Regions from separate parts of the Serratia sp. NFX21 genome, predicted to be linked through region 1. Evidence: predicted binding sites of a transcription regulator. Region 1 holds the regulator's gene; each other region holds the start of a gene.
What was found. Region 1 encodes PurR, which represses purine synthesis genes. Its sites were predicted from a motif close to CANGCAAACGTTTGCNTG; they were not measured.
Positions count from the first base shown of each region.

Region 2: a site for PurR is predicted at 2,787-2,804, ahead of purH (bifunctional phosphoribosylaminoimidazolecarboxamide formyltransferase/IMP cyclohydrolase). Genes of this name have one in related genera too.
Region 3: a site for PurR is predicted at 1,701-1,718, ahead of cvpA (colicin V production protein). Genes of this name have one in related genera too.

Region 1 covers NZ_CP183196.1:2,785,952-2,793,088, reverse strand. The annotation lists gene idi (isopentenyl-diphosphate Delta-isomerase) at 1-103, opposite strand, end outside; gene gloA (lactoylglutathione lyase) at 435-842, shown strand; gene rnt (ribonuclease T) at 922-1,602, shown strand; gene ACNT1W_RS13275 (Grx4 family monothiol glutaredoxin) at 1,671-2,018, opposite strand; gene ACNT1W_RS13270 (C40 family peptidase) at 2,433-3,254, shown strand; gene sodB (superoxide dismutase [Fe]) at 3,448-4,026, shown strand; gene ACNT1W_RS13260 (YnhF family membrane protein) at 4,080-4,169, opposite strand; gene purR (HTH-type transcriptional repressor PurR) at 4,493-5,518, shown strand; gene punR (DNA-binding transcriptional activator PunR) at 5,515-6,459, opposite strand; gene punC (purine nucleoside transporter PunC) at 6,583-7,137, shown strand, end outside.
Region 2 covers NZ_CP183196.1:791,912-799,048, reverse strand. The annotation lists rRNA gene ACNT1W_RS03725 (23S ribosomal RNA) at 1-289, opposite strand, end outside; tRNA gene ACNT1W_RS03720 (tRNA-Ala) at 495-570, opposite strand; tRNA gene ACNT1W_RS03715 (tRNA-Ile) at 608-684, opposite strand; rRNA gene ACNT1W_RS03710 (16S ribosomal RNA) at 758-2,300, opposite strand; gene purH (bifunctional phosphoribosylaminoimidazolecarboxamide formyltransferase/IMP cyclohydrolase) at 2,967-4,556, shown strand; gene purD (phosphoribosylamine--glycine ligase) at 4,607-5,890, shown strand; gene ACNT1W_RS03695 (DUF1481 domain-containing protein) at 5,936-6,574, opposite strand; gene hupA (nucleoid-associated protein HU-alpha) at 6,644-6,916, opposite strand; gene ACNT1W_RS03685 (YjaG family protein) at 7,105-7,137, opposite strand, start outside.
Region 3 covers NZ_CP183196.1:4,075,266-4,082,402, forward strand. The annotation lists gene purF (amidophosphoribosyltransferase) at 1-1,121, opposite strand, end outside; gene cvpA (colicin V production protein) at 1,143-1,643, opposite strand; gene dedD (cell division protein DedD) at 1,876-2,625, opposite strand; gene folC (bifunctional tetrahydrofolate synthase/dihydrofolate synthase) at 2,626-3,888, opposite strand; gene accD (acetyl-CoA carboxylase, carboxyltransferase subunit beta) at 4,041-4,949, opposite strand; gene ACNT1W_RS19085 (DedA family protein) at 5,180-5,842, opposite strand; gene truA (tRNA pseudouridine(38-40) synthase TruA) at 5,918-6,739, opposite strand; gene ACNT1W_RS19095 (aspartate-semialdehyde dehydrogenase) at 6,739-7,137, opposite strand, start outside.

The DNA of each region.
Region 1 (7,137 bases):
TTGAAAATGCCCGGTGCAGTAACCCCTGTTGGTGTACCTGCGTTTTGCTTTGGGAGCCAATGGCATTATCATCAGCATCCACCAGAATTAGCATTTCATCCATTGATCGGCTCCTTCGGCAAACGCGATGTTCTCGTACTGAAAAAAGTCATATTAACCAGATCCAAATTTATAAATTAATCCCGCCCAATCCGGACGCAACAACGTTATCGTGACGCGCCATCCCTTGCAGTGGTTATAGTACCTATTTCCACCCGCCACACGGCGACAAAGTGTGCGGTTGTGTTACCCTGCCGAACCAATGAGTGACAACGTCACTGATGTAGTAATGCTCCCTGCCGTGGCATACATTGAAATCCCTTATGCGGCAACGCTATACTGGATTTGCTTCAATCCATCCGCCATTGGCAACGGCACATCCAATCAGAGGAATTATGCGCTTACTCCATACCATGATCCGCGTCGGTGACCTGCAACGCTCCATCGACTTCTATACCAAGGTATTAGGCATGCGCTTGCTGCGTACCAGCGAGAACCCGGAATACAAGTACTCACTGGCGTTTGTAGGCTATACCGATGAAAGCGAAGGTGCGGTGATTGAACTGACCTATAACTGGGGCACCGACAGCTACGAAATGGGCACCGCATTCGGCCACCTGGCACTGGGTGTGGATGATGTCGCCGCAACCTGTGACAGCATTCGTAATGCCGGCGGCAAGGTCACTCGCGAAGCCGGCCCGGTCAAGGGCGGCACCACGGTTATCGCCTTTGTTGAAGATCCGGACGGTTATAAAATCGAACTGATCGAAAACAAACACGCCGGCCACGGCCTCGGCCACTAAGGTCAACCAGGGGCGCTTACTGCGCCCTTGTTTTTTCCCGCGTGATTACCGCCTGCAACCGGGCGCAAAATTTGCCATAATGCGCGCTGCATTCGATGAAGATAAGAAACTGATGGCCGAAAAAAGTGATCTTAACGCCCTGAGTGGCCGTTTTCGTGGGTTTTACCCCGTAGTGATAGATATAGAAACTGCCGGATTTAATGCCAAAACTGACGCGCTGCTGGAGATTGCCGCCGTTACGTTAAAAATGGATGAAGACGGCTGGTTGCAGCAGGACGAAACCCTGCATTTTCACGTGGAGCCTTTTGAAGGTGCCAACCTGCAACCCGAAGCGCTGGCTTTTAACGGCATAGATCCGAGTAATCCCCTGCGCGGTGCGGTCAGTGAATACGATGCACTGCACGCTATTTTTAAAGCGGTGCGCAAGGGCATTAAGGATCGCGGCTGTAACCGGGCGATAATTGTGGCGCATAACGCCAATTTTGATCACAGTTTCCTGATGGCTGCCGCCGAGCGTGCCAGCCTGAAACGCAATCCTTTCCATCCTTTCGCCACCTTTGACACCGCGGCGTTAAGCGGACTGGTGTTGGGACAAACGGTACTGGCCAAAGCCTGCATTGCCGCCGATATTCCCTTCGATAGTGCCCAGGCCCATTCAGCGCTGTATGACACCGAGCAAACCGCTCAGCTGTTCTGCGAGCTGGTTAACCGCTGGAAACGCCTTGGCGGTTGGCCGCTGGCGGTCACGAATACCGACTAAGAAAAAAATCGGGCGGCCCAGTATTAGCTGGCACCGCCCGATGACTTCCAACAATAAAACCGAGCCGATTATGGCTGCTGGTCTTCCTGCTGTTTGTACTTCTCTGCCGTTTCTTTGATCAGCTGCTGCAATTCGCCGCGCTGATACATTTCCATGATGATATCACAGCCGCCGACCAGCTCACCGTCTACCCACAGCTGCGGGAAGGTCGGCCAGTTGGCGTATTTCGGCAACTCGGAACGGATGTCCGGGTTCTGCAGAATATCAACGTAAGCAAAGCGTTCGCCACAGGCAGACAGTGCCTGCACGGCTTGCGCCGAGAAACCGCAGTTTGGCAATTTCGGTGAACCTTTCATGTACAGCAGAATTGGGTTCTCAGTGATCTGGTGCTGAATTTTTTCAATCGTCGTCGTCATTATATTGCTTCCTCAAGCCAAATCTCATGGCTACAACATGCATCACACTGGCTATTGTAGCGGCTGGAACAGTTGCAAGAAAACGCCATCTTTTGCAAGGGCATTCCCCCGTTGTCAGTCGCGTCTCACCGGCAGGGCCTTTCCGGTCAAAACATATGCTCAGAATAACATTTTTAATCCGGCCATTTCACTAATATATTTCCTGTCAAAAAGTGCACCTTAATAAATTCCCTGGCGGTCATTGTTGGTTTTTTATACATCAACAGTTTGATTTTTCGGCAAAAAAAATGCTATTAACGTTTTCTCACAATATGGATTATCATTTATGAGTTCTTCGCTGTTTTATATGGCGAAATTCGGGAATACTGTCACTCATTCGATATCTGTTCCGGGGCCAAGGTTGGTAACGTCGACATGCGTTTAATTCTTACGCTTTTTGTGCTGTTGTTTACACAGCTATTCTTTAATCTGGCGCATGCAGCGCCACAGGCACGTGTTGCCGCTGAGCAGCGCAAGAGCCACGTAAACGAAGCCCGGCCGGATGACCGCAAGAAAAAGAAAGCGGTTAAGGCCAGCAGCAAAAAAGTAAAAGTCACTACTCCGCAGAAAACCGCCAAGGTCTCCAAAGCCAAAACAGAAAAAACCGCTAAAAAGATCGTTAGCACAAAATCGAAAAACAAAACTCATAAAATAGCCAAAATTAAAGTGACCCCGCCGAAGAAGGGCTATAAAAAAGGCTATGGGCGCCATCGTGAAACCGGTATGGCAACCGCCAAATTGGTGGCTGACGAAAAACCACTGAAGCTCAGCCCTGCGCACAAAAAACGCTACCAGCATGCCAAGCAAACCGCGATGGCCAAGCTGATGGATCAAATGGGTAAACCTTATCGCTGGGGTGGCTCCTCGCCAAGAACCGGCTTTGACTGTAGCGGTCTGATTTATTACGCCTATAAAGACATCGTTAAAATTAAAATGCCGCGTACCGCCAACGAGATGTATCACCTGCGTGACGCAGCGCCGATCAAGAAGAGTGAGCTGGAAAGCGGCGATCTGGTGTTCTTCCGCATTAACAACCGCGGCGTGGCCGACCATGTTGGGGTTTATTTGGGTAACGGCAAATTCATTCAGTCCCCGCGTACCGGTGAAGAAATCCGCATCAGCCAGCTCGATAACGACTACTGGCAAAACCACTACATCGGCGCACGCCGGGTAGTCACGCCAAAAACCATTCGATAAACTCCCTTGCGGCTGGCACTGTCAGCCGCTCTCCCCTGATCGTTTCCCCAAACCTCGTAGTCATAGCCAATCCCTTGCCCGTTCCCCCTGTAATTCATCGCGAAAATTGCTAAGCTAAATACCCACAATAAAAACAGGTCAATCTAATACCCGTTGTTACGACGGTGGACTGGCACTGTACAAGGAGAAAGCAATGTCGTTCGAACTTCCTGCATTACCTTATGAAAAAAACGCCCTCGAACCGCACATTTCCGCAGAAACTCTGGAATACCATTATGGCAAGCATCACAACGCCTACGTGGTGAACCTGAACAATCTGCTGAAAGGCAGCAAGTTTGAAGGGTTGTCCCTCGAAGAGATCGTTAAGGCCTCTGACGGCGGCATCTTCAATAATGCCGCTCAGGTATGGAACCACACTTTCTATTGGCACTGTCTGTCGCCACAGGGCGGCGGTGAGCCTGAAGGTAAACTGGCCGTGGCGATTAATCAGGCATTTGGTTCTTTCGCCGAATTTAAACAGCAATTCAGCGACGCCGCAGTGAAAAACTTTGGCGCAGGCTGGACCTGGCTGGTGAAAAAACCGGAGGGTTCGCTGGCGATTGTTAACACCTCGAACGCAGCGACACCGCTAACCGGTGATGATAAACCGCTGCTGACCGTCGACGTTTGGGAACACGCCTATTACATCGATTACCGCAACGCACGACCTGCCTACCTGGAAAACTTCTGGGCACTGGTTAACTGGGCATTTGTGGAAAAGAACCTGGCGTAACGCGGGGAAAAACAATCAGGCGCAGCGGGCTGCGCCTGTTTTACTTGAGGGGATCAGTTCAAAGCAGCGGTGAAGCTGAAAGCAATAATCACGGCCAGCGCACAAACGGTGGTGAACAGTGACATTTTCAGATCGGTATCCATTACAACTCCTTTTCAGATTGGGTTTCCCAAGGGTAAAAGGCACACAATTAATGCGTCAAACCATTTTCACACAGTTGAACAATAAAATCTTGTTATCATTTCCCGGTTTATTATACCGATTACCTCTTCCACTTTGGCTCAATATGGGACAAAATTCGCAGTTCACAACTGTGTACCGGCAAAATGCCCCTCCTGACCAAGCGCTGACGACTTCAACACACTAAAAACTCAGTTTTCGCTTCTTTGGAGAAGGATCTACGCAGGCAAACGATTAACATCACACTTACATACTGCAACATGTGAGTTCAGGAGTCATTCTTTACATGGCAACGATTAAAGATGTGGCCAAACGCGCTGGCGTTTCCACCACCACCGTTTCGCACGTCATCAATAAGACTCGTTTCGTCGCCGAAGAGACAAAAGCGGCCGTTGGCGCTGCGATTAAAGAGCTGCATTACTCACCCAGCGCCGTAGCGCGCAGCCTGAAGGTCAATCACACCAAATCGATTGGCCTGCTGGCCACCTCCAGCGAAGCCCCCTACTTTGCCGAAGTGATCGAGGCGGTAGAAAACAGCTGCTACAGCAAAGGCTATACGCTGATTTTATGTAACTCGCACAACAATCTGGACAAACAGCGGGCCTATCTGGCGATGCTGGCGCAAAAGCGTGTTGATGGTCTGCTGGTGATGTGTTCGGAATATCCAGACCAATTGCTCGGCATGCTGGAAGACTACCGCAACATCCCAATGGTTGTGATGGACTGGGGCGCGGCCCGCGGTGATTTTACCGATAGCATCATTGATAACGCCTTCGCCGGCGGCTATCTGGCCGGGCGTTATCTGATTGAACGCGGTCACCGCGATATTGGAGCCATTCCAGGCCAACTGTCGCGCAATACCGGTGGCGGCCGCCATCAGGGCTTTTTAAAAGCCATGGAAGAAGCCAATATTGAAGTACGTGACGAGTGGATTGTTCAGGGTGACTTTGAGCCGGAATCCGGCTACAAGGCCATGCACCAGATCCTGTCGCAAAAACATCGCCCGACCGCGGTATTCTGCGGCGGCGACATCATGGCGATGGGCGCGATCTGCGCCGCCGACGAACTTGGGCTGCGGGTGCCACAAGACATTTCGGTGATTGGCTACGATAACGTGCGTAACGCCCGCTATTTCACCCCGGCACTGACCACCATTCATCAACCCAAAGAGCGTTTGGGTGAAATGGCGTTCACCATGTTGCTGGACCGTATTATCAGCAAGCGTGAAGAGTCGCAGGTGATTGAAGTGCATCCGAAACTGATTGAGCGTCGTTCGGTCGCTGACGGCCCATTCATCGATTACCGCCGCTAATTGCTAATGCCGGAAGCCGCTGTGGTTTCCGGCACCACTTCGCTTAGCCATTCCTGATTCAGCGTTTCACTGTCCCCCAGGTAATCCAACAGCCAGGCCATCGCCGGTGATGGCGTATTCTGCTGCCAGGTCAGACAACAGGGGCTGGCCGGAAACGGCTGCTGCAGCTGCAACGCTACCAGTTCCCCACGCTGCACCAATGGCAAGGCCTGATGCGCCGGCATCATGCCAACGCACAGGCCGGCACACAGACAATCCAGCGCCGAGGCCCAGTCCGGCACCACCAGCCGCCGTTGGTTGTCCAGTGTCCAGGTGACCCGCTTGGGCAGGTTGCGCGAGGTATCTTCCAGACACAGCGACGGGAAAGGCCGCAGTTGCTCATCATTCAACAGGCCATCCATCATCGCCAGCGGATGCTGCGGACTGACCACGCACAGCCAGCGCATGTCGCCCATATCGCGAAAGGCAAACCCGCCCCCGACCGGCACCGCACGCGTCGCCCCAATAGCCATATCAGCACGCCCGTCCACCAGCGCATCCCAGACGCCGTTAAACACCTCAGGTTGGACCATCAGTTCTACGTCGGGGAAATGGCGATAGAAGTCCAGAACCAGTTGGCGGCAGCGCTGGGGTTTAACAATGATGTCTACCGCAATTTTCAGTTGGCCACGCCAACCGTTAGCCACCTGTTGACACTGGCGGCGGGTGTCGAGCATTTTTTTGATGACACTGCGTGCCTCCTGCACAAACACCACGCCGGCCGGGGTCAGTTCCACGTCACGATGACGCCGTTCAAACAGCGGAACCGCCAGCCATTGTTCCAATTGCCGCACGGTATAACTGACCGCCGAGGGCACTCGGTGCAGCTCATGCGCCGCTGCGCTGAAGCTGCCGGTGCGGGCGACCGCATCTACCACATCGAGAGAATATTCAGACCACATAACCCTGCCTTCAATTTTTTTAACAGCACCTCGCAAATATTACCGTTTCACAAGCAGAGATCCAGCCGGATACACTTGCCGGCGCTAAAAACCTGCGACAATAAAATATTAATGAGAAATACCATGCGAAATTCCTTTGGTTTTATGTTCTATCTTGCCGGCCTGAGTATGCTGGGTTACCTGGCCACCGACATGTACCTGCCCGCCTTTGGCATAATGCAGCAAGACCTGCAAATTTCCGCCGGGGCGATCAGCGCCAGCCTGAGTATCTTCCTGGCCGGCTTCGCCTTTGCTCAATTGCTCTGGGGGCCACTTTCCGACCGCCTCGGCCGTAAACCGGTGTTGCTGATTGGCCTGGCGCTGTTTGCCCTGGGTTGCCTGGGCATGCTGTGGGTACAAAATGCCGTTCAACTGTGGTCACTGCGTTTCATCCAGGCCATTGGCGTCTGTTCCGCCGCCGTTACCTGGCAGGCACTGGTGATTGACCGCTACCGTGAAGGCAAGGCCAACCGGGTCTTCGCTACCATTATGCCGTTGGTGGCACTTTCACCAGCGCTGGCGCCGTTGGTCGGAGCCTGGCTGTTGAACCACATGGGTTGGCGTGCCATTTTTGCCGTGCTGCTGGGCATTACCATCATTCTCCTGCTGCCGACTCTGCTGTTGAAAGAAAACGCCAAA
Region 2 (7,137 bases), 2.0 Mb from region 1:
CAAGAACTGATTCAGGTTCTGGGCTCCTCCCCGTTCGCTCGCCGCTACTGGGGGAATCTCGGTTGATTTCTTTTCCTCGGGGTACTTAGATGTTTCAGTTCCCCCGGTTCGCCTCATACGACTATGTATTCATCGTATGATAGTGCAACGAATTGCACTGGGTTTCCCCATTCGGGTATCGCCGGTTATAACGGTTTATATCACCTTACCGACGCTTATCGCAGATTAACACGCCCTTCATCGCCTCTGACTGCCTAGGCATCCACCGTGTACGCTTAGTCACTTAACCTCACAACCCAAAAGTGTTTCCACTTTCATGCTGCTACATTTGAGAGACTCTATGACAGGGTACTCCTTACTCCAATACTTCTACGGAGGAGTAAGTTTCAGCTGTCATGTTTCAATTTTCAGCTTGTTCCAGATTGTTAAAGAGCAAAATACTTCGCAGCATACTGTTGCCAGTACACTCTGAAGTATTGAAATACAGGACTATATGGTGGAGCTAAGCGGGATCGAACCGCTGACCTCCTGCGTGCAAGGCAGGCGCTCTCCCAGCTGAGCTATAGCCCCATACAGTCACGTGCAGTACCTTTTCCACTTCGAGAAGTGGTAGGCCTGAGTGGACTTGAACCACCGACCTCACCCTTATCAGGGGTGCGCTCTAACCACCTGAGCTACAAGCCTATAAAGGTATTTCTGCTCGTTACTTTCTATCAGACAATCTGTGTGAGCACTTCACGCAATCAATATCATTAGGTAAGGAGGTGATCCAACCGCAGGTTCCCCTACGGTTACCTTGTTACGACTTCACCCCAGTCATGAATCACAAAGTGGTAAGCGCCCTCCCGAAGGTTAAGCTACCTACTTCTTTTGCAACCCACTCCCATGGTGTGACGGGCGGTGTGTACAAGGCCCGGGAACGTATTCACCGTAGCATTCTGATCTACGATTACTAGCGATTCCGACTTCACGGAGTCGAGTTGCAGACTCCGATCCGGACTACGACGTACTTTATGAGGTCCGCTGGCTCTCGCGAGTTCGCTTCTCTTTGTATACGCCATTGTAGCACGTGTGTAGCCCTACTCGTAAGGGCCATGATGACTTGACGTCATCCCCACCTTCCTCCGGTTTATCACCGGCAGTCTCCTTTGAGTTCCCACCATTACGTGCTGGCAACAAAGGATAAGGGTTGCGCTCGTTGCGGGACTTAACCCAACATTTCACAACACGAGCTGACGACAGCCATGCAGCACCTGTCTCAGAGTTCCCGAAGGCACTAAGCTATCTCTAGCGAATTCTCTGGATGTCAAGAGTAGGTAAGGTTCTTCGCGTTGCATCGAATTAAACCACATGCTCCACCGCTTGTGCGGGCCCCCGTCAATTCATTTGAGTTTTAACCTTGCGGCCGTACTCCCCAGGCGGTCGACTTAACGCGTTAGCTCCGGAAGCCACGCCTCAAGGGCACAACCTCCAAGTCGACATCGTTTACAGCGTGGACTACCAGGGTATCTAATCCTGTTTGCTCCCCACGCTTTCGCACCTGAGCGTCAGTCTTTGTCCAGGGGGCCGCCTTCGCCACCGGTATTCCTCCAGATCTCTACGCATTTCACCGCTACACCTGGAATTCTACCCCCCTCTACAAGACTCTAGCTTGCCAGTTTCAAATGCAGTTCCCACGTTAAGCGCGGGGATTTCACATCTGACTTAACAAACCGCCTGCGTGCGCTTTACGCCCAGTAATTCCGATTAACGCTTGCACCCTCCGTATTACCGCGGCTGCTGGCACGGAGTTAGCCGGTGCTTCTTCTGCGAGTAACGTCAATGCAATGTGCTATTAACACACTACCCTTCCTCCTCGCTGAAAGTGCTTTACAACCCGAAGGCCTTCTTCACACACGCGGCATGGCTGCATCAGGCTTGCGCCCATTGTGCAATATTCCCCACTGCTGCCTCCCGTAGGAGTCTGGACCGTGTCTCAGTTCCAGTGTGGCTGGTCATCCTCTCAGACCAGCTAGGGATCGTCGCCTAGGTGAGCCATTACCCCACCTACTAGCTAATCCCATCTGGGCACATCTGATGGCGTGAGGCCCGAAGGTCCCCCACTTTGGTCCGAAGACGTTATGCGGTATTAGCTACCGTTTCCAGTAGTTATCCCCCTCCATCAGGCAGTTTCCCAGACATTACTCACCCGTCCGCCGCTCGTCACCCAGAGAGCAAGCTCTCCTGTGCTACCGCTCGACTTGCATGTGTTAGGCCTGCCGCCAGCGTTCAATCTGAGCCATGATCAAACTCTTCAATTAAAAGCTTGATTTGCTTCAACTCGTGAAGCGATGCTCGAAAATAACTTTCGTAATAGTCGTTCAGTTGGACAAGCCAACGAAACAACTTATTGCTTGGTCACTCTTCAAGACTTGATATTTTTTCGAACCCGAAGGTTCTGGATATCGTCTTGTGGAGTGCCCACACAGATTGTCTGATAAATTGTTAAAGAGCAGTGAGTTAGCCGCCGTAGCTTGCTATCTCGAGGTGGCGTATATTACGCTTTCCTCTTTCAGAGTCAACCCCTAAATTTCAGGATTTTTTCTCTTCGAACCCCGGAGACTCTGTGAAGTTGTTCACATGTTCCGTGTCGATGGAGGCGCATTATAGGGAGTTCTCAGGAGGCCGCAATAGGTATTTTCGACAAAAACGATCGTTTGCTGCATTCCACAGCAAAACCCCGCTTTATACCCTGTTGTTAACAAACTTATCCACAGAAGTGATTTGCCCGGAAATTTTACGAGCGCCACGCAAACGTTTTCGCTACAATTCCCCGCGACGAAACGCTCCCCTTTTTACGGGGGCGTTACCTGAATCTGTGCCTGATTACCCCTTTATAGAGAGAAAAACCTTTCCTTATAAAGAGTAGAAGGTGGAAATTCACGTAACGCTCTTTTATTGCGACTCCAAAGCCAAGGGATAAAACCATGCAACAACCTCGTCCAATCCGCCGGGCCCTGCTCAGCGTCTCTGACAAAGCCGGTATCGTTGAATTCGCCGAAGCGCTGTCCCAGCGTGGCGTTGAACTGCTCTCCACCGGTGGCACCGCCCGCCTGCTGGCAGATGCCGGCCTGCCTGTTACCGAAGTTTCCGACTACACCGGCTTCCCGGAAATGATGGACGGACGAGTAAAGACCCTGCACCCCAAAGTACACGGCGGTATTCTCGGCCGCCGCGGCCAGGACGACGCCATCATGGGTCAGCATGACATCAAGCCGATCGACATGGTGGTGGTAAACCTCTATCCGTTCGCCCAGACCGTGGCGCGCCCGAACTGCTCACTGGAAGACGCGGTCGAGAACATCGACATCGGCGGCCCAACCATGGTGCGCTCCGCGGCCAAGAACCACAAAGACGTCGCCATCGTGGTAAAGAGCAGCGACTACGCCGCTATTATTACCGAGATGGATAACAACGACGGTTCACTGCAATACACCACCCGTTTCGATCTGGCCATCAAAGCCTTCGAGCACACCGCCGCTTACGACAGCATGATCGCCAACTACTTCGGCGCGCTGGTTCCGGCCTACCACGGCGATACCGAACAACCTGCCGGTCGTTTCCCTCGCACCCTGAACCTCAACTATATAAAGAAGCAGGATATGCGCTACGGTGAGAACAGCCACCAGCAAGCGGCCTTCTATATAGAAGAGAACGTTCAGGAAGCCTCTGTCGCCACCGCGGAACAACTGCAAGGCAAAGCGCTGTCCTACAACAACATCGCCGACACCGACGCCGCACTGGAATGTGTGAAGGAGTTCGCCGAGCCGGCCTGCGTGATCGTCAAGCACGCCAACCCATGCGGTGTGGCGATCGGCGATGATATTCTGGCTGCCTATGAGCACGCCTATCAAACCGACCCGACCTCTGCTTTCGGCGGCATCATCGCCTTTAACCGCGAACTGGACGCCGCTACCGCACAGGCCATTATCAGCCGTCAGTTTGTGGAAGTGATTATCGCGCCGAGCATCAGTCAGGAAGCTCGCTCCCTGTTGGCAGCCAAACAGAACGTGCGCGTACTGGCCTGCGGCCAATGGCAGCAACGTATTGCCGCTCTCGACTTCAAACGTGTCAACGGTGGCCTGCTGGTGCAAGACCGCGATCTGGGTATGGTGAGCGAAGGCGACCTGCGCGTGGTATCTGAACGTCAGCCGACCGCGCAGGAACTGCGTGATGCGCTGTTCTGTTGGAAGGTCGCCAAGTTCGTGAAGTCCAACGCTATCGTCTATGCACGTGACAACATGACCATCGGCATAGGCGCCGGCCAGATGAGCCGCGTTTACTCTGCCAAGATCGCCGGGATCAAAGCCGCGGACGAAGGCCTGGAAGTCAAAGGCTCCGCCATGGCGTCTGACGCTTTCTTCCCGTTCCGTGATGGCATCGATGCCGCCGCAGCGGTGGGCATCAGCTGCGTGATCCAGCCAGGCGGTTCGATCCGCGATGATGAAGTGATTGCCGCCGCCAATGAGCACGGTATCGCGATGATCTTCACCGACATGCGCCACTTCCGCCATTAATCCTTCTTTTGCCGCGTGCGCTACGGCGCACGCTCTGCGTGGAGCACCTGATGAATATTTTAATTATCGGCAACGGCGGGCGTGAACACGCGCTGGCCTGGAAAGCCGCTCAGTCACCGTTGGCAGATAAAGTCTATGTTGCGCCGGGCAATGCCGGTACCGCATTAGAAAGCAATCTCGAGAACGTCGCGATCTCCGCTACCGATATTCCGGCGCTGGTTGCCTTTGCCCAGAGTCATGACATTGGTCTCACCATCGTCGGGCCGGAAGCGCCGCTGGTGATTGGCGTGGTTGATGCCTTCCAGGCCGCCGGCCTGAAAATCTTTGGGCCATCTCAGGCAGCAGCCCAGCTAGAAGGCTCTAAAGCCTTTACCAAAGACTTCCTGGCGCGTCATAACATCCCAAGCGCCGAGTACCAAAACTTTACCGAGGTTGAACCGGCGCTGGCTTATCTGCGCAGCAAAGGCGCACCTATCGTCATCAAGGCCGACGGCCTGGCCGCAGGCAAGGGCGTAATCGTCGCCATGACGCTGCAGGAAGCCGAAGACGCGGTGCAGGACATGTTGGCCGGTAACGCTTTTGGCGATGCAGGTCACCGTATCGTGATAGAAGAGTTCCTTGAAGGTGAAGAAGCCAGCTTTATCGTGATGGTCGACGGCGAGAACGTGGTGCCGATGGCCACCAGCCAGGATCACAAACGCGTCGGCGACGGTGATACCGGCCCGAACACCGGTGGCATGGGTGCCTACTCCCCGGCACCGGTAGTCACCGATGAAATCCACCAGCGCGCCATGGATCAGGTCATCTGGCCAACCGTGCGTGGCATGGCTGCGGAAGGTAATACCTACGTCGGTTTCCTTTACGCCGGGTTGATGATCTCCGCCGACGGCCAGCCAAAGGTGATTGAGTTCAACTGCCGCTTTGGCGATCCGGAGACCCAACCGATCATGCTGCGCCTGCGTTCTGATCTGGTCGAGCTGTGTCTGGCAGGTGCGGAAGGCAAGCTGGGCGAGAAAACGTCCGAGTGGGATGAACGTCCTGCGCTAGGCGTAGTGTTGGCCGCCGGTGGTTATCCGGGTGATTACAACAACGGTGAAGTCATCCAAGGTCTGCCACAGCAGGAAAGTGCCGACGGTAAAGTGTTCCACGCCGGTACCCGCATGCAGGGCAATGACGTGGTCACCAGCGGTGGACGCGTGCTGTGCGTAACCGCACTGGGTGAGTCGGTGGCTCAAGCGCAACAACGCGCCTATCAATTAGCGGAAGGTATTCAGTGGCCGGGGAGTTTCAGCCGCAAAGACATTGGCTACCGTGCGATTGCGCGCGGCAAATGATCTGAACACCGCAACGCTCTTGGGCTCCGCAATGCGGGGCCTTTTTTATAGCTGGTCTTCTTTCGGTTCCCAGCGGCAAAAATCGTCGTTCGCTACCAGCAGCAGTTCACGCCCTTCCGGCGCATCCAACCAGGCTATATTCACCGGCTGGCTGCTATTACGGGCACGTCGCGCGATCCAGGCTTCGGCACTGCTATCCAGATCCGGTTTCAACGTTTGACCATCACAGGTTTGTACTACTCCCTGCTGCCAACGCCCCTGCAGCAGCTTCACCTTACCAGCGCGCAGCGCATTGCTTAGTTCCAGCACGCGTCGTGCCTGATATTGATACAGCGCGATTTCATCGGCGGTCAGTTGTTCACGCCGCGTGGCCAGTTGGCGCTGCATAAAGCTTACTCCGCCGTCATCGGCAAAGCGCAATTGAATGGAGTCTTGATCGCCATCGGCGTCAGTGCGTTTGATTTGGCGCAGCTTGCCGTCTTGATATTCGTACAGCGTGGTAACGGTGCCCGGACCACGATAGGGACTGTAGACGCTCATCAACACCAGCGGGCGGTGCCGCTCGTCATCTTTACGCCACAGGCGCATAACGCCCTGGTCGGCCACATAACCGCTGGCACTAAAGGAAGGAAGATCTGAATGACTGCTGCAGGCGCTCAGGCCAGCGGCAATGCCGATGACCATAAGCGCCTGTCGGATAAACAAAAGGGGCACAATTGCCCCTCTGTTTAATCTTTTCACCAACACGCAGTATTACTTAACTGCGTCTTTCAGTGCTTTACCAGAAACGAACGCAGGCACGTTAGCAGCTGCGATTTTGATTTCTTTACCAGTCTGCGGGTTGCGACCAGTGCGCTCGTTGCGGTGGTTTACCTTGAAAGTACCGAAACCAACCAATTGTACTGCATCACCTTCTTTCAGAGACTCAGTAATAGCAGCCAGGGTGGATTCCAGAGCCAGTTTAGCTTGTGCTTTGGAAAGGTCAGCCTTGTCCGCGATTACATCAATCAGTTGAGTCTTGTTCATAAGTTATCCTTACAGTGTGTTTATCGTTTGCAAAGCATCGAGTGCGACGGATATGCCGATGTACAGCACTCCCTGCATACACGCACCGATAGCCACTTTTTTTCCGCCCCCCAAATGTAGACCAGACAGGGTGCGGATGTGAAGCCTTAAGGCACGACAAATGAGGCGTTAAATCACGTTTTCTTGCCTTATTGCGTTAATTTTATCCCGATATTACTAAC
Region 3 (7,137 bases), 1.3 Mb from region 1:
GTGCCGCGCACGATGGAATCATCCACCAACAGCACATTCTTGTCGCGGAACTCGGCACGGTTGGCGTTCAACTTACGACGTACCGACTTACGGCGCGCCTGTTGGCCCGGCATAATAAAGGTACGGCCAACATAGCGGTTCTTCACAAAGCCCTGACGGTATGGCTTATCCAGGATGCGCGCGATTTCCAACGCGATATCACAGGACGTTTCCGGGATTGGGATCACCACGTCGATGTCCAAATCTTCCCACTCGCGGGCAATCTTCTCACCCAACTTCTGCCCCATGCGCACGCGTGCGCTGTAGACCGAAATCTTGTCCATAAAGGAGTCGGGGCGAGCGAAATAGACGTATTCGAACAGGCACGGGTTGGTTTTCGGGTTCTCTGCACACTGACGAGTGAACAGTTGGCCCTTCTCGGTGATATACACCGCTTCGCCCGGCGCTACGTCGCGCAGGAATTCGAAGCCCAGCGTGTCCAGTGCGACGCTCTCGGAAGCCACCATATATTCATTGCGGCCATCTTCAAGCTGACGCTTGCCGATCACCAACGGGCGGATACCGTTAGGGTCACGGAATGCCAGCAGACCGTGACCGATGATCATCGCTACGCAGGCGTAAGCGCCACGCAGTTGCTGATGCATGGCGGCAACGGCGGTGAAAATGTTGTCGGATTCCAGCGGATAATGTTGGAAACGATCCAGCTCACTGGCCAGTACGTTCAGCAGGATCTCGGAATCGGAGGTGGTGTTGATATGGCGGCGGCCGCTTTCAAACAGCTTTTGGCGCAGCTCATGGGCGTTGGTCAGGTTGCCGTTGTGTGCCAGCGTCAAGCCGAACGGCGAGTTTACATAAAAGGGTTGAGCCTCTGAGGCACTGGAGCTGCCAGCCGTTGGGTAGCGCACATGGCCAATACCCATGTTGCCCTGCAAGCGCTGCATATGGCGTGCCTCAAACACATCCTTCACCAGACCGTTGGCCTTACGCAGACGGAACCCATTGTGGGCATCTATGGTGACGATGCCTGCGGCATCCTGGCCACGGTGCTGAAGCACCATCAACGCATCATAAATCGACTGGTTTACCGGCATAAAACCGGCGATACCGACAATACCGCACATGTTGTCTTTTCCTCATCAGCGCTACCGCCCCGGTAAATGGGTCGGCAAGAAACTCGACGTGCTCTGCAGGTAGTCAAAGAACCACCTGATGATGTAACTGAACTGGGGGATCAGCTGCGACTGTTTCCAGTCGGTACTTTGTGAGAAGCCGGTAAAGGTATCCAGGAAAAACAGTATCGCCGAAACGATCAACACGCCGCGCAGTGCGCCAAAACAGACGCCCAGCACCCGGTCGGTGCCTGATAACCCGGTTTTCTCTACCAGTGAGCTAATCACATAGTTAACAATAGCGCCTACGATCAGGGTCGCGATAAACAAGATGGCAATCGCGATGCCGTTTCGCACCAGTTCATCTTCAAAACGAGTGAAGTAGACCGCAAGGTAAGAGTAGAAATGGCTGGCAACAAAAAACGCACATCCCCATGTCACAAGTGACAATGCTTCGCGAACAAACCCTCGGATCAGGCTCACCAGAGCCGAAAATCCAATCACCGCTATAATGACGTAATCAATCCAGACCATGAACTATTCCAATGATGAATCGCCCCTGCATCCATTTCGCGGCGAATTCTAACAGAAAACGTAAACGTTTGCGTAGGGGTTTTCCTGCCCCGTTACAAATAAAAAGCGGCGATAAAAAAATTCCCAATCGCCGCGCCTATATAGGCCATTTCAGCTACGAAAGGCACATTATTTTTAATGATTATATCGGCATGACTCGATTATGGGGCACAGCATGCTGCGCCCCATAAACTTAACGTACGCCGTATGGCTTCACCTGACCGCTCAAACCACTGATCGAGTTCAACGCGGACAGAGAAGACTGCAGCTTCTGTTTTGAGGCATCCGGGCCGACGTAGATCCGGGTGATCTGGCCCTGTACCGGCGTTGATGGCACGGTAAAGGCGCGGTAACCGGACAGCCTGAGCGATGCCACCACCTCGTTCACCTTGGCAGCGTTCTTCAGCGCACCGAGCTGCACCACATAAGCCTGCCCTGCCGGCGCTTTCTCTTCCGCCGGTTTCTGCACGGGTGCAGGCTCAGGCTTGGGTACTGGCGTTGGCTCAGGTTTCACCACCGGCTTCGTCTCCACCGGTTTCGGTTGCGGTACCGGTTTTGGTTTCACTTCCACCGGCTTGGTTTCTACCGGTTTAGGCTTCACCTGCGGCTGCGGCGTCGGTTGTGGACGGGATTCGACCGGCGGGGTCACCAGCGTCGGCTGCTGCGTCGGTTGGCGAACTGCCTGCTGCGCTGCTGCCTCATTGGCCGCCTGCTGCTCAACCAGTGCGCCCGCGCCTTCCGGCGGCTGTGCCGGTAGCGGTTGGCTTACCGGTGGCACCACGTCGTTTTCTTCCACATCACCGGCCTTCGGCACCAACGGAATGGCGGCGAATTCGTCTTCATAATGTTTCTTTTTACCGTCCAGCAGCCCTGGCAGGATAATCACCCCCAGCGCGACCAAAATCACGGTACCGACCAATCGGTTTTGAAATTTACTTGCCACTCACACTCCCCGCTCGTCTAACGCCGCCATAACCTGTGCAACGGTGTGGAACGATCCACAGACGATCACAATATCCTGAATATCTGCGTCCTGCATAGCCTGACGCCAGGCAGTTTCGACATCGGCAAACTGCCGCGGTTCCGTCAAATATTGCGCCAACAGTTCGACGCTGGCCCCGCGCGGTCCGTCCAGCGGCGCGCAATACCACTCATCGACCTGCTCACTCAAACAGGCCAGGGTGCCGGCGATGTCTTTATCCGACAACATCCCCACCACCGCTCGCACCTTGCCGCCATTGCGCGGTAAGGTCGCCAGACGCCCGGCCAGGTAACCTGCCGCGTGGGGATTATGCGCCACGTCGAGGATCAGCATCGGATCGCGTCGCACAATCTGGAAACGTCCAGGCAATGTCGCCTGCTGCAAGCCGGTGAAGATCGCCCGCTCATCAATTTCCAACGCAGAAAAATGCAGCGCCGCCAGTGCCGTCGCCGCATTGGCTAACGGTACGTTGGGCATCGGCAAATCGGTCAGCAAGGTACCGCCGCCTTGCCACTGCCAGCGTTCGCCCTGTTCACTGAAGCTCCAGGCATCGCCGCGGCGATACAGTTGGGCACCCAGCGTTTCCGCCACCTGCCCAATGGTGGCCGGCATATCCGGTTCCCCCACCACCGCCGGTTTGCCGCTGCGGAAGATCCCGGCCTTTTCGCGGCCAATGCTTTCGCGATCGTTGCCCAGCCAGTCGGTATGATCCAGCGCAATGCTGGTCACCACTGCCACGCTCGGATCGACGATATTGGTCGCATCCAGGCGGCCACCCAGCCCGACTTCCAGGATCACCACGTCAAGCTTAGCCTGTTTGAACAGTTGCAGCGCCGACAGGGTGCCAAATTCGAAGTAGGTCAGTGAAGTTTCGCCCCGGCCCGCTTCAATGGCGGCGAACGAGCGGCAGTGTTCGGCCTCACTCAGTTCATCGCCCTGAATGCGCACCCGCTCGGTATAACGCACCAGGTGCGGCGAGCTGTAGACGCCAACGCGCAAACCGGCCGCCATCAGGATGGTTTCCAGGGTACGACAGGTGGTGCCTTTGCCATTGGTCCCGGCTACGGTAAATACCGTCGGTGCAGGAGTGAGTAAATCAAGATGCGCCGCAACGCGCTGTACGCGTTCCAGGCCGAGTTCGATCGCCTGGCTGTGCAGACGTTCCAGATAGAAAAGCCACGAGCTCAATGGCGACGTGGCTTGGGGAATTTGGTGGTTTTGCATGAGTCCCGTCACTGAACTTGGGTTCATTAATCCATCAGGGCACCACCCTCACCGCGGTAAAGGCGATGCTCTCCGTTATCAGCCGTCATTTAGCCACAAAATGGCGGCTGAACCCCGCGCCGATGGCTACCGGCGCGGGGAACCTATTGATCTCAGGCGTCGGCCTGATTTTCCTGCTCGGACACCGGCGCGGCCTCATCGAAATGCGGCTGCGGCTGGTTGGTCAGCTTGGAAAGGATACTCGCCAGGGTCTGACGCATTTCCGGACGGCGTACGATCATGTCGATCGCGCCTTTTTCAATCAGGAACTCACTGCGCTGGAAGCCCGGCGGCAGTTTTTCACGCACCGTCTGTTCGATAACGCGTGGGCCGGCAAAGCCGATCAGCGCTTTCGGCTCGGCGATATTGATATCACCCAGCATCGCCAGACTGGCGGAAACGCCACCCATGGTCGGGTCGGTCAGTACCGAAATGTACGGCAGACCACGCTCCTGCAGTTTCGCCAGTGCGGCACTGGTTTTCGCCATCTGCATCAGCGACATCAGCGCTTCCTGCATACGGGCACCGCCACTGGCTGAGAAACACACCAGCGGACAGTTGTCTTCCAGCGCCTGCTCAACCGCACGCACAAAACGCGCACCGACCACGGACGACATGGAACCGCCGATAAAGGCGAATTCGAACGAAGCAGCGACAATCGGCATACCGTACAGCGTGCCTTTCATTACTACCAGCGCGTCTTTTTCACCGGTCGCTTTCTGTGCGGCAACCAGGCGGTCTTTATACTTTTTGGAATCCTTGAACTTCAGAACGTCTTTCGGCTCCAGTTCGCTGCCCAGCTCCACTTCACTGCCTTCATCCAGCAGAGTATGCAGACGCATACGCGCAGTCATGCGCATGTGGTGGTCGCATTTTGGGCATACTTCCAGATTACGCTCCAGCTCGGCGCGGTAGAGAACCTGGCCGCAGCTATCGCATTTAGTCCAGACCCCTTCAGGAATACTTGCCTTGCGGGTTTGGGTGATGTTGCTCTTGTTAAGAATTCGTTCAATCCAGCTCATCGATGACCTTTCTGTTTGAACCTGGCAAATGCCAGTCCGCTGTTCATGCTTTAACAATCCCCCCGAAAACACCCCTAATGAAAAATGCCTGAGCAAAACGCGGCTAGCGCGCGCGAGGCACTGGTTTCAAGGTTGTTAACAGGAACAGACCATAAATGTCGCTCATTAAACCATATCGGCCCGACACTGTGGATAAAAAACTGGTCGAACCGACAGGTTAAGCGATGTTTTTACTGTTTTTGCTGGCGGGCAGCCGCGCGTTTATGGCGCCAAATTTCAATGATGCCCGGCAGAATTGAAACAATGATGATAGCCACGATCAACAGTTTCAGGTTTTCCTGCACGATCGGCAGATCGCCGAAGAGGTAGCCAGCATAAGTGAAGAGCAGCACCCAAACCAGTGCACCAATCACGTTGTAGGCTGCAAAATGGCGATAGGACATATGCCCCATACCGGCGACGAACGGCGCAAAAGTACGCACGATCGGCACAAATCGCGCCAGAATAATCGTTTTCCCGCCGTGTTTTTCATAAAACTGGTGGGTTTTATCCAGGTAGCTGCGGCGGAAAATTTTCGAATTCGGGTTACTGAACAGCTTTTCCCCGAACAGCCGGCCAATGGTGTAGTTCACCGCGTCACCCAGTATCGCCGCGCCTATCATCAACGCAACCATGGTATGTACATTCAGATCGTTGGTCGGCAAGGCCGCCAGCGCACCGGCAACAAACAACAGAGAATCACCCGGCAGGAACGGCGTCACCACCAGCCCGGTTTCGCAAAACAGGATCAGGAACAAAATGGCGTACACCCACATACCGTATTGCGCCACCAGTTCGGCCAGATGCACGTCAATATGCAAAATAAAATCAATTACAAACTTGATGATGTCCATAGGTTCTCTCTTTTACCGGGTGTCTCACCCACCCGGCAGCTACACAAGGGAGTAACGCGTCGGGCGCGCCAGTATTTAGTCGTCGGGTAAAAACAGTGGCCCCATTGGCGGCCGGGGTATGGCAAAGTGCTCAGGGTAATCAACGCTAACCAGGTATAACCCGTCGGCCCGCGCCGTCGCCGCAGCCAGATTACGATCCTTCAGCGCCAGTAATTCGGCCATCCAGTTCTCATCCTGATTGCCGCAGCCAATTTCCATCAGGCTACCGACAATGTTGCGAACCATATGATGCACAAAGGCATTCGCCTTGATATCTACCACAATATATTCGCCATAGCGCGTAACCTTAACGTGTTTTACGTTACGCCACGGCGTGCGTGACTGACATTGCACGGCGCGGAACGAAGTAAAGTCGTTCTCGCCCAGCAGCGCCTGCGCCGCCCTTTCCATCCGTTCGGCATCCAGCGGGTGATAAAAGTGGGTCATTCCCTTCTGCAATACCGCCGGACGATAGCGATGGTTATAAATAATGTAGCGATACCGACGCGCAGTCGCGCTGAAACGGGCATGAAAATCTTCATTCACGCCAGTCACCCAACGCACGGCGATATCCGGCGGCAGATGGGTGTTGACGCCCATCGTCCAGGCCGCGTCCTTGCGTTGCGCGGTAGTTTCGAAATGCACCACCTGACCGGTGGCATGCACTCCGGCGTCGGTACGTCCGGCGCACAACACGTTGATCGGCGCATCCGCTACCTTGCTCAACGCCTGTTCCAGACAGGCCTGCACGCTGGCGACTTCCTGCTGACGCTGCCAGCCGTAATACTGGCTGCCGTCATATTCAATCCCCAGCGCGATTTTCAACGTCGGCTGGATGGGCAAGACAACTTCAGACATCAGTACATCTGCTCCTGCACCAGACGTTCTGCGGTTTCGATCGCCATCAGCGCGCCGCCGAAACGCACGTTGTCTGCCACCGACCAGAACTGCAGGATTTCCGGAATACCATAGTCATTACGCAAACAGCCGACGCTCAGCGCATCGCTGCCAGAGGCTTCCGTCACCTGGGTCGGGTAGTCGTCTTCTTCGCTCAGTTGGATATCATCCACCTGCTCCAGCTCGCTGCGTGCTTCTTCCGCAGACATCGGGCGCAACGCCTCCAGGTGAACCACCTGCGCATGGCCGTAGAATACCGGTGACTGCACACAGCTAACGGAAATCGGCAGCCCTTCGTCCTGCAGCACTTTACGCACCTGATCGACAATCAAACGCTCTTCGCGCACGCTGCCCTGTTC